2 regions of the Clostridium neonatale genome follow, and region 2 is predicted to be linked to the other one. Evidence: riboswitches for the same ligand, from Rfam matches in the RefSeq annotation. Region 2 holds a riboswitch; the other holds the start of a gene.
The links. A riboswitch is a leader RNA that binds a small molecule or an ion and turns the genes downstream of it on or off. The one in region 2 is predicted to bind FMN.

Region 1: another riboswitch for FMN. It lies ahead of CNEONATNEC86_RS03195 (ECF transporter S component); the one in region 2 lies ahead of ribD (bifunctional diaminohydroxyphosphoribosylaminopyrimidine deaminase/5-amino-6-(5-phosphoribosylamino)uracil reductase RibD).

The regions. Positions count from the first base shown of each region.
Region 1 is NZ_UICR01000001.1:688,353-692,788, reverse strand. Features, by position in the region: gene CNEONATNEC86_RS03205 (flagellar motor protein MotB) at 1-711, opposite strand, end outside; gene motA (flagellar motor stator protein MotA) at 740-1,516, opposite strand; gene CNEONATNEC86_RS03195 (ECF transporter S component) at 2,068-2,646, opposite strand; FMN riboswitch at 2,834-2,951, opposite strand; gene CNEONATNEC86_RS03190 (cytidylate kinase-like family protein) at 3,056-3,649, opposite strand; gene CNEONATNEC86_RS03185 (copper homeostasis protein CutC) at 3,750-4,358, opposite strand; gene CNEONATNEC86_RS03180 (YibE/F family protein) at 4,422-4,436, opposite strand, start outside.
Region 2 is NZ_UICR01000002.1:641,297-645,732, reverse strand. Features, by position in the region: gene CNEONATNEC86_RS14540 (amidase domain-containing protein) at 1-90, opposite strand, end outside; gene CNEONATNEC86_RS14535 (DUF6398 domain-containing protein) at 398-1,588, shown strand; FMN riboswitch at 1,631-1,750, shown strand; gene ribD (bifunctional diaminohydroxyphosphoribosylaminopyrimidine deaminase/5-amino-6-(5-phosphoribosylamino)uracil reductase RibD) at 2,038-3,108, shown strand; gene CNEONATNEC86_RS14525 (riboflavin synthase) at 3,188-3,841, shown strand; gene CNEONATNEC86_RS14520 (bifunctional 3,4-dihydroxy-2-butanone-4-phosphate synthase/GTP cyclohydrolase II) at 3,854-4,436, shown strand, end outside.

The sequences.
Region 1 (4,436 bases), on a different contig from region 2:
CACATAAATTTCAACTCTTCTATTTTTAGCTTTTCCCTCTTCTGTGTCATTTGAAGTTTTGGGCTTATATTGACCATAAGCTTGAATTGAAACATTCTCTTCTTTAATTCCACCATAAGAAACCATAAAATCCATAACATTAATTGCACGAGCTGCACTTAAGTCCCAATTCGAACGGAATTTATTATTACTTATTGGAACATTATCAGTATATCCTACGACTCTAATCTGATTGTCTAATTCTTTAAGCATATTAGATATTTTTAATAATATCGGTGATACATCACTTAATACTTCAGCATCTCCTGAGTCAAATAAAGCAACATCTTGTATTGCAATTTCCAATCCTTCACCATTGAGATCAATTTTTATTCTGTCTCCATAGCCCTCTTGCTCAATTTCTTCTTCTAAATTCTTCTTTATTTCAGTCATTTTAGTGTCTTCTATTTGACTATCACTCATTCCTGTAGTATCTGATCCATCTGGTCCTCCTATAGATACAATTGAATTTCCATCACCATCACTAATCCCAGAACCACCTGAAAAAATAACATTAAATTGTTTAGCTACATTGTTAAATTTTTCTTTATCAATTTGTCCCATTGCAAACATAGTAATAAACAAAGCTAGTAGAAGTGTTAGCATGTCCGAATATGGAAGAAGCCATGTTTCATCCATATGCTCTTCATGGTTTTTCTTTTTCTTCCTCATCACTGTTCTCCTTTAAAATAATTTATAATTAATTATTCTCTTCAAATATTTTTCTTTGCTTCGGCTCCAACATACCTACTAATTTTCTTTCAATGCTCTTTGGATTATTTCCAGCTTGAATAGCTAACACTCCTTCAAGAATAATATTCATATTCTCTACTTCTTTCAAGGATTTTCTTTTTAACCTATTAGAAAAAGGATGGCAAATTACATATCCAGTAAAAATTCCATAAACTGTTGCAATAAATGCATTGGATATACTTGAACCAAGTTTCTCAATATCATTAAGATTTCCAAGGGCACCAATTAATCCAATAACTGCCCCTAAAACTCCAAGTGTTGGCGCTGAGCCACCCGCTGTTGCAAAAATAGAAGCACCCAAACGATGTCTCTCTTCCAAACTTTCTATTTCTATTTCTAATACTTCTCTTATCAAATCCGGATCCAATCCATCAATTACCATTTCAAATCCTTTTTTCATAAACTTATTGTCTAGACCTTGTATGGTACTCTCAAGAGATAACAATCCCTCTCTTCTGGTTGATTGAGACATTCCTACAATCTGTGTTACAATTTCAGCTGGATCCTGTGTATTCTTATCACTGAAAAGAACTCCTATAATTTTAGGAATTTTCTTAAAGTCTTTTTTAGGGAAAGAATTCATTACAGCCATTATAGTGCCAAGAATAATTATCATAATAGCCTCAGGATTTAATAACATAGTTATACTTGAGCCTATCATTAATAATCCTGAAATTACAATTGTAAGCCCCCCTAAAATACCTATAATTAAAAATATATCCATTTTTTTCTCCTTTGCAAATTGTTAAGCCTTTACAGAAATTTTCAAATTTCTGCAAATTCATTCTTTTTATTGTTTCTTATAAAATCTCCTTTTCTGCATAATACTCGTATTTTTACAAAAATATATTTTTGTAAGTTAAGTTTTATGATTGAAAAGTTAAGATATAATTCTAAAATTAATATCCCCATTATAATTAATCAATTTTTAAATACATAATGCTATTATATCATGTATTCATATCAATGCAAACAGGCTATTTCCCTAAGTTTCTCTTATGTCTTTATAAGATAATCAGCACCATTTTATAACATGAAACAATACTCTTTTTTCTATTTAAAATACCATATTTCTATGTGTTTTTTGTATTTTGGGGATATTTTTTTAAAAAATAATGTATTTTTCTGCTTATATATAAAAATCAACAAATTAAATTTTATACCTAAAAATATAAAAAACCTAGTGTAATATAAATTATCACTAAGCTTTATTTATGTTAGGACTTATATAATTTAGGCAATAACATTATTGTTTGGATGATTTTAATCATATAACTATTTTAATACTTCTCTTTCTGATGATCCAAAATTCGGTTTAACTTTAAATATTGAAACTGAAACTCTCTTGTATAAAAAATAAGTAGATACTGATACAACTAATGCTTTAACTCCATTTAATGGTAATAGACCTACTGTTATATATTTGATTAATTCTGATTGTGACATTTGCATACCATACGCAGGTAATAAGAGATAAACATTAGCTAATATTCCTACTACCTCTATTGAGATAGCACCTACAATCATCCCCAATATTGCATTCTTTTTACTTTTATTTCTATGATATACAATTCCAGCTGGCAAAATTAACGCACTTCCTATAAGAAAGTTTGCTGTTTCTCCAACAAAACCAGTTCCACTTCCCTTTATTAAAATATAAAGTATGTTTTTAAATAATTCAATTATAACACCTGAAATTGGACCAAATCCAAACGCACCAATAAGTGCTGGTACATCACTTAAGTCCATTTTTAGCCAAGGAAATACAGGAATTATTGGTAGATCAATATACATAAGTATTACTGCAATGGCCGCTAATAAAGAAATTTTAATCATCTTGTTTGTTTTTTCCATAGTACTTTGCCTCCCCAAAATTATCTCCTGAGTGTAGCTTATTAAGCGCTTAAAAAATCTATTATTTTTTAATTTTAGTTTCCTATATATTTATAGTTTTTATACCCAATAAATAATAAAACCCCAATGAATATAATTCATCAGGGTTCACCATACTAAATAAATAATGATTTTTTAATTCCTAATAGGTTACCTTCTTTCATCCAGACTATACTGTTGGCTTCGGAGTTACACCGAATCTGCTTTTATTAAAGCTCGCGGGCTATACCGCCAGTAGGGATTTACACCCTGCCCTGAAGATATTTTAAAATATTTTTTATTTTTCCTATATATTATACATCACTCTATACTATAATTACAATATTTTATAATATTATTCTATTTTTTATAGCTAAACTATTTTAATTATCTATTTTTTATTTTTCATATTTACATACATTTTTATTAGTTCAACAGCATTATCTATTCCTATTCCACTGTCTAATGTTATATCATAGTTCTGCGCTTTTCCCCATTTATTATCAGTATAGTGAACATAATATGTTGATCTACATTTATCAAGCTTAGTTATTGTCTTTTCTATATTTTCCTCTGGCATATTATATTCATTTATAGCTCTTAACTTTCTTTTTTCAATATCTGCATGTATAAATACATTTATACAATTAGGATAATCCTTCAAAACATAATCTGCACATGCACCAACAATTACACAATTTCCTTCTTCTGCAACTTTCTTAATTGTCTTGCTTTGTGCTATAAATATTTCATCATCAATTGACAAAGTATATGGAGAACTTGAAAGTGATAATGCAAACAAATTTGTAGCTCTTTTTTCTGCATTCTTAAACATATCCTCATGTAATCCACTTTCTTCTGCTGCTCTCTTTAATAATGCTCTATCATAAAATGCAAACCCTAACTTATCTGCTAACTTTTCTCCTATCTTTCTTCCTCCACTACCATATTGCCTATCTATAGTAATAATAATATTCTTATTCATAAAACCTCTCCTTATCTATAAATATTGCTATTACATCATGTATATACAATTTTGTTATATTTATATTATATCAATTTCCCATAAATTAATATAATACTTATTATAATATTTTACTTCCATGTATCTCTATAGCTTTAGTATATTCTAAAATCATATCTCTATTTTCCTTATTAATACCTTTTCCCGGCATTATTAATATTTTTCCATTAGAATACTCAACTAACTCCTTTAAACACTTCATCCCTTCTATAGCATTTTCTTTTCCACCTTTAGTTAATATTCTATCACCTCCAAACTCAACCAAATAATGAATTGCAGATTTTTTATCTTCAATCTCATCAAATGCCATATGAAATGTTATAGACATTGGCTTAGCCACATTTACTAGATCTTTAATTATTCTATAATCTATTTTATTATCCTTTATCGCACCAATTACTACTCCATATGCCCCTAAATTTTTGCACATTTCTATATCAGATTTCATTATTTCTAATTCATCATCTGTATAATAAAAGTCTCCACCTCTTGGCCTTATAATAACCATAACTGGTATGTTTAATTTTTCAATTGTCATTTTAATTGTTCCATAACTAGGGGTAGTTCCGTCCTCTAATAAATTATCACAAAGTTCAATTCTATCTGCCCCCCGCTTGGCAGCTAAAACCGCTTCTTTATAATTTCCAACACATACTTCAAATATAGCCATATAACTTTTCCTTCTGTAGATGTTGCATATTAAAATAGTTAGTATATAACTATTTTAATTCTATCATATTATCGTTTT
Region 2 (4,436 bases):
TGGGGATAAAAAGTTTGTTTTTAAAGACTCTAGTGTAAAAAAGTCACTACATAATATAGTGGATAAATTGTATAAATAGTTTGATAACATATTTCACTACCTAATAAATAGTAATATCGGTATATTTTATGTATTATGCTATGGAAATATATATTTAATTTATAAAATAATTATGAGTATTATGAGTATATATTAAGAATAACAAAATTTACTATAATTTATGTGGATAAATTTATAATTTATATGCTATAATATATAAGTGATTATTTTATAGAGCATATTAAATAATCGAATACATAATTTAAATATGAAATTTGATGAATTAACTTGCAAATAATGTGTGTTGTAAGATAAAATCAAATAAGATAAACAATTAAAAAAGGAGCTATCAAAAGTAATGCAAGAATTATCTAACGTAATAGCTAAGAAGTATGATGAAGTAGTCGATAAAATAAAAGTTTTTTCAGATGAACACCTTAATGATGCATATAAAGATGTCTGTTTAGTAGCGGCAGAAACTCTATTTAATGGTAATGAAGAAGCTGTTAAAAAGGGAAAAAGTGTTTCTTGGGCAGCTGGCATTGTACATGCAATAGGAAGTTTTAATGATTTATTCGATTCTAAAGAAGAGCCTTATATAAAAGCAACGGATTTATATAAAGCGTTTGAAGTAAGTAGTAGTACAGTAACAAGCAAGTCTAAAGAAATTAAAGCTTTACTTAATTTATCTGATGAAGATAAAAAATGGATTGTTAGTTCAAATAATAATCTGTCAGAAGTTAAGAAGGAAGTTTTAGCTACTGCGGATAAAAAAGATGAAGAATCATTTAGAGTGCAAGTTGAAAAAAAATACATAATATCTCAAAAGGTTATTGATTTAGCTTGGAAAGAAAAAAGTTATGCGAGTAAATATAAAATAGCTATGCAAGCATTATCAATATATAAAGACTGTGCTGATGCATATGTAATTTTATCAAGAGATGCAAGATTAAGTGATGATCAAAAGGTTAAATACTTAAAGAGAGCGGTAAAAGCAGCAGAAAATGTTCTTAAGATTGAAAAGATGGAAGATACAGATCCAAGAGTATTCTTAGTAAAACCAGCAGAACCACTATTTGGTGCTAAATATTTATTAGCAACTAAGTTATGGGAAATGGAAAGAAAAGATGAGGCTATAGAAACAGCTTTAGAAATTGTAAAATATGATAAAACTGATAAAATGTTAGTTAGAGGATTAGTATCAAACTGGCTTTTAATAGATGAGAAATATGATGATGCAAAAGTATTTTTAGATAATTATGAAAATGACATTATTGCAGCGACTAATTATAATAGAGCAGCAGTGTTATATAGATTAGGAAGATTAAGCGATGCTGAAATTTCTTTAAAAAAAGCATATAAGAGAAATCCAGTAGTTGTTGATTATTTAACAAAAGAAAAAGAAATTCCAGCTGTTAAACCACATATGGCTAAATTAGGCGGAGACGAAGAAGCTATGAGATATGCAAAGTTTGGTCTTCAAATTTGGAATGATGAAGAAATGGTTAATTGGTTAAAAGATATTACAAAAAAAGTTGCAGTACTTTAATTTAATAGTACTTTATAATACAATATAAATATAATTTAATATGACAATCTTCAGGGCAGGGTGTAATTCCCTACTGGCGGTATAGCCCGCGAGCTTTAAATAAAAAGCAGATTCGGTTTAACTCCGAGGCCAACAGTATAGTCTGGATGAAAGAAGATATATGTATATAATAATTATTTCACTATGAAGAAATATGTTATTTTATATTGATTTTTATGCCTTGAACAATATATGTTCAAGGTTTTTTATATAAATATCAGTATTAGAATTAATATTAGTCTTCATATTTAAGTGTAATTGTGATGTTGTTAAATATAAAACAATATGTTGTGAATAATTGTTAAATATTATATTTTGCCCTAAGAATTTATTCTTAGGGCTTTTTTTAGTTCATAAAAAATAATCTGAATTTTATTTAAGGGGTGAATATAGTGAATGATGATTTCTATATGGATTTTGCAATAAAACTAGCATTAAAGGGCGAGGGAAAAGTTAATCCTAATCCACTTGTAGGAGCAGTAATAGTAAAGAATAATAAAATTATAGGCTCAGGATATCATGAGCAGTATGGAAAAGAACATGCTGAAAGAAATGCTGTAAAAAGCTGTAATAAAAATATGGAGGGAAGTACAATATATGTTACTTTAGAGCCATGTTTTCATTTTGGAAGACAACCTCCTTGTGTAGATATGATTATAGAAAAAAAAATTAGAAGAGTAGTTATAGGAATGATTGATCCAAATCCATTAGTTGCAGGCAAGAGTATTGAAAAACTAAGGGAAAATAATATAGAGGTTACAGTAGGCGTAAGAGAAAAAGAATGTAAAAAGTTAAATGAGATATTCATTAAATATATAACAAGTAAAATACCATTTGTTTTGCTTAAGGCTGGTATGTCTTTAGACGGGAAAATAGCAACATATACAGGAGAATCAAAGTGGATTACGTGCGAAGAAAGTAGAAAGGATGCACATAATCTTAGAAATAAATTATATGCAATAATGGTTGGAATTAATACAGTTCTTTTAGATGATCCAGAGCTCACATGCAGAATAAAAGGTGGAAGAAATCCTATAAAAATAATAGTTGATAGTTCTCTTAGAATTCCCATAGATTCTAAGGTGGTAAAAATCAATCCATATCTTACTATAATTGCAACAACAGAAAAAGCTGATGAAAATAAAAAAAGAATTTTAGAGGATATGGGAATAAGCATAATAACTACATCACTTAAAAATAATAAGGTGGATTTAAGTGAATTATTACAAGCGATAGGTGAAAAAAATATTGATTCTATTCTAATTGAAGGTGGAAGTGAGCTTAACTTTTCTGCATTAGAAGAAGGAATAGTAGATAAAATTAGGTTTTATATAGCACCTAAAATTTTAGGTGGCCATAAGAGCAAAAGCAGCATAGGTGGGCAAGGATTTTCTAGATTATATGATTGCATAAATTTAAATGAAATAAGTTATAAAAATATAAATGATGATTTGATAGTTGAAGGATATATTAAGAAGTAATACTATGATAAGCTTAATCTATGTGTATGTAAGAATTTTAAATATAATTTATAAGATTAACTAGGAAAGGAGGAGTTAAATGTTTACTGGGATAATTGAGGAAGTTGGAACTGTAAAAGAATTATGCACAGGAAATGAATTTGGAGTCATAAAAGTAGAATGTATTAAAGTGTTACAAGAAACCAATATTGGTGACAGCATTTGTACTAATGGTGTATGCCTGACTGTCACAGAAAAGGGAGAAAACTATTTTAAAGCAGATATAATGGGAGAAACTCTTCAAAGAAGTAGCTTAGGAGAATGTGAATATAAAAGTAAAGTTAACTTAGAAAGAGCACTGTGTTTTAATGGAAGACTTGGAGGGCATATTGTCAGTGGACATATAGATGGAATTGGACAAATAGTATCTATAGAAGAAAACATTGATGGGACTTGGTTTTCAATAAAAACAGGTAAAAACATACTCAAGTATATAATTGAGAAAGGATCTATATGTATTGATGGTATAAGCCTTACGGTTGCATATGTTGATGATGAGTTGTTTAAAGTTTCTATAATTCCTCACACTTTAAAAAATACAAATTTAATATATAAAAACCTTAATTCAAAAGTTAATTTAGAGTGTGATTTAGTAGGAAAATATATAGAGAAGTTTACTAATTTTATGGAGAAAGAAGATAAAGAAAAACAGAGCAACATTACAAGAGAATTTTTAATTAAGAATGGTTTTTAGGAGTGATATAAAATGAAATTTAATTCTATAGAAGAAGCGATAGAAGACATAAAGAACGGGAAAATGATTATAGTAGTAGATGATGAAGATAGAGAAAATGAAGGGGATCTAGTTATAGCTGCTGAGAAGGCAACTCCAGAGGCAGTAAATTTTATGATTAAGTATGCTAAAGGTCTTTTGTGTGTACCAATTGAAGAGGAAATTGCAGATAAACTTAAGCTTAATCCTATGGTAGAGAATAATACTGACAATCATGAAACTGCTTTTACTGTTTCAGTTGATTATAAGGATACAACAACAGGGATATCTGCATATGAAAGAGCCTTAACAATAAATAAAATTGCAGAATCTGATAATTATAGTGATTTTAGAAGGCCAGGACATATATTTCCACTTATAGCAAAAAAGAGTGGTGTTCTAGACAGAATTGGACATACAGAAGCTTCAGTTGATTTAGCAAAACTTGCAGGCTTAAAAGGATGTGCTGCTATTTGTGAAATTATCAAAGATGATGGGACTATGGCAAGACGTGATGATTTGTTTGCTTTTGCAAAAAAACATAATTTAAAGATGATAACAATAAAAGATTTGATAA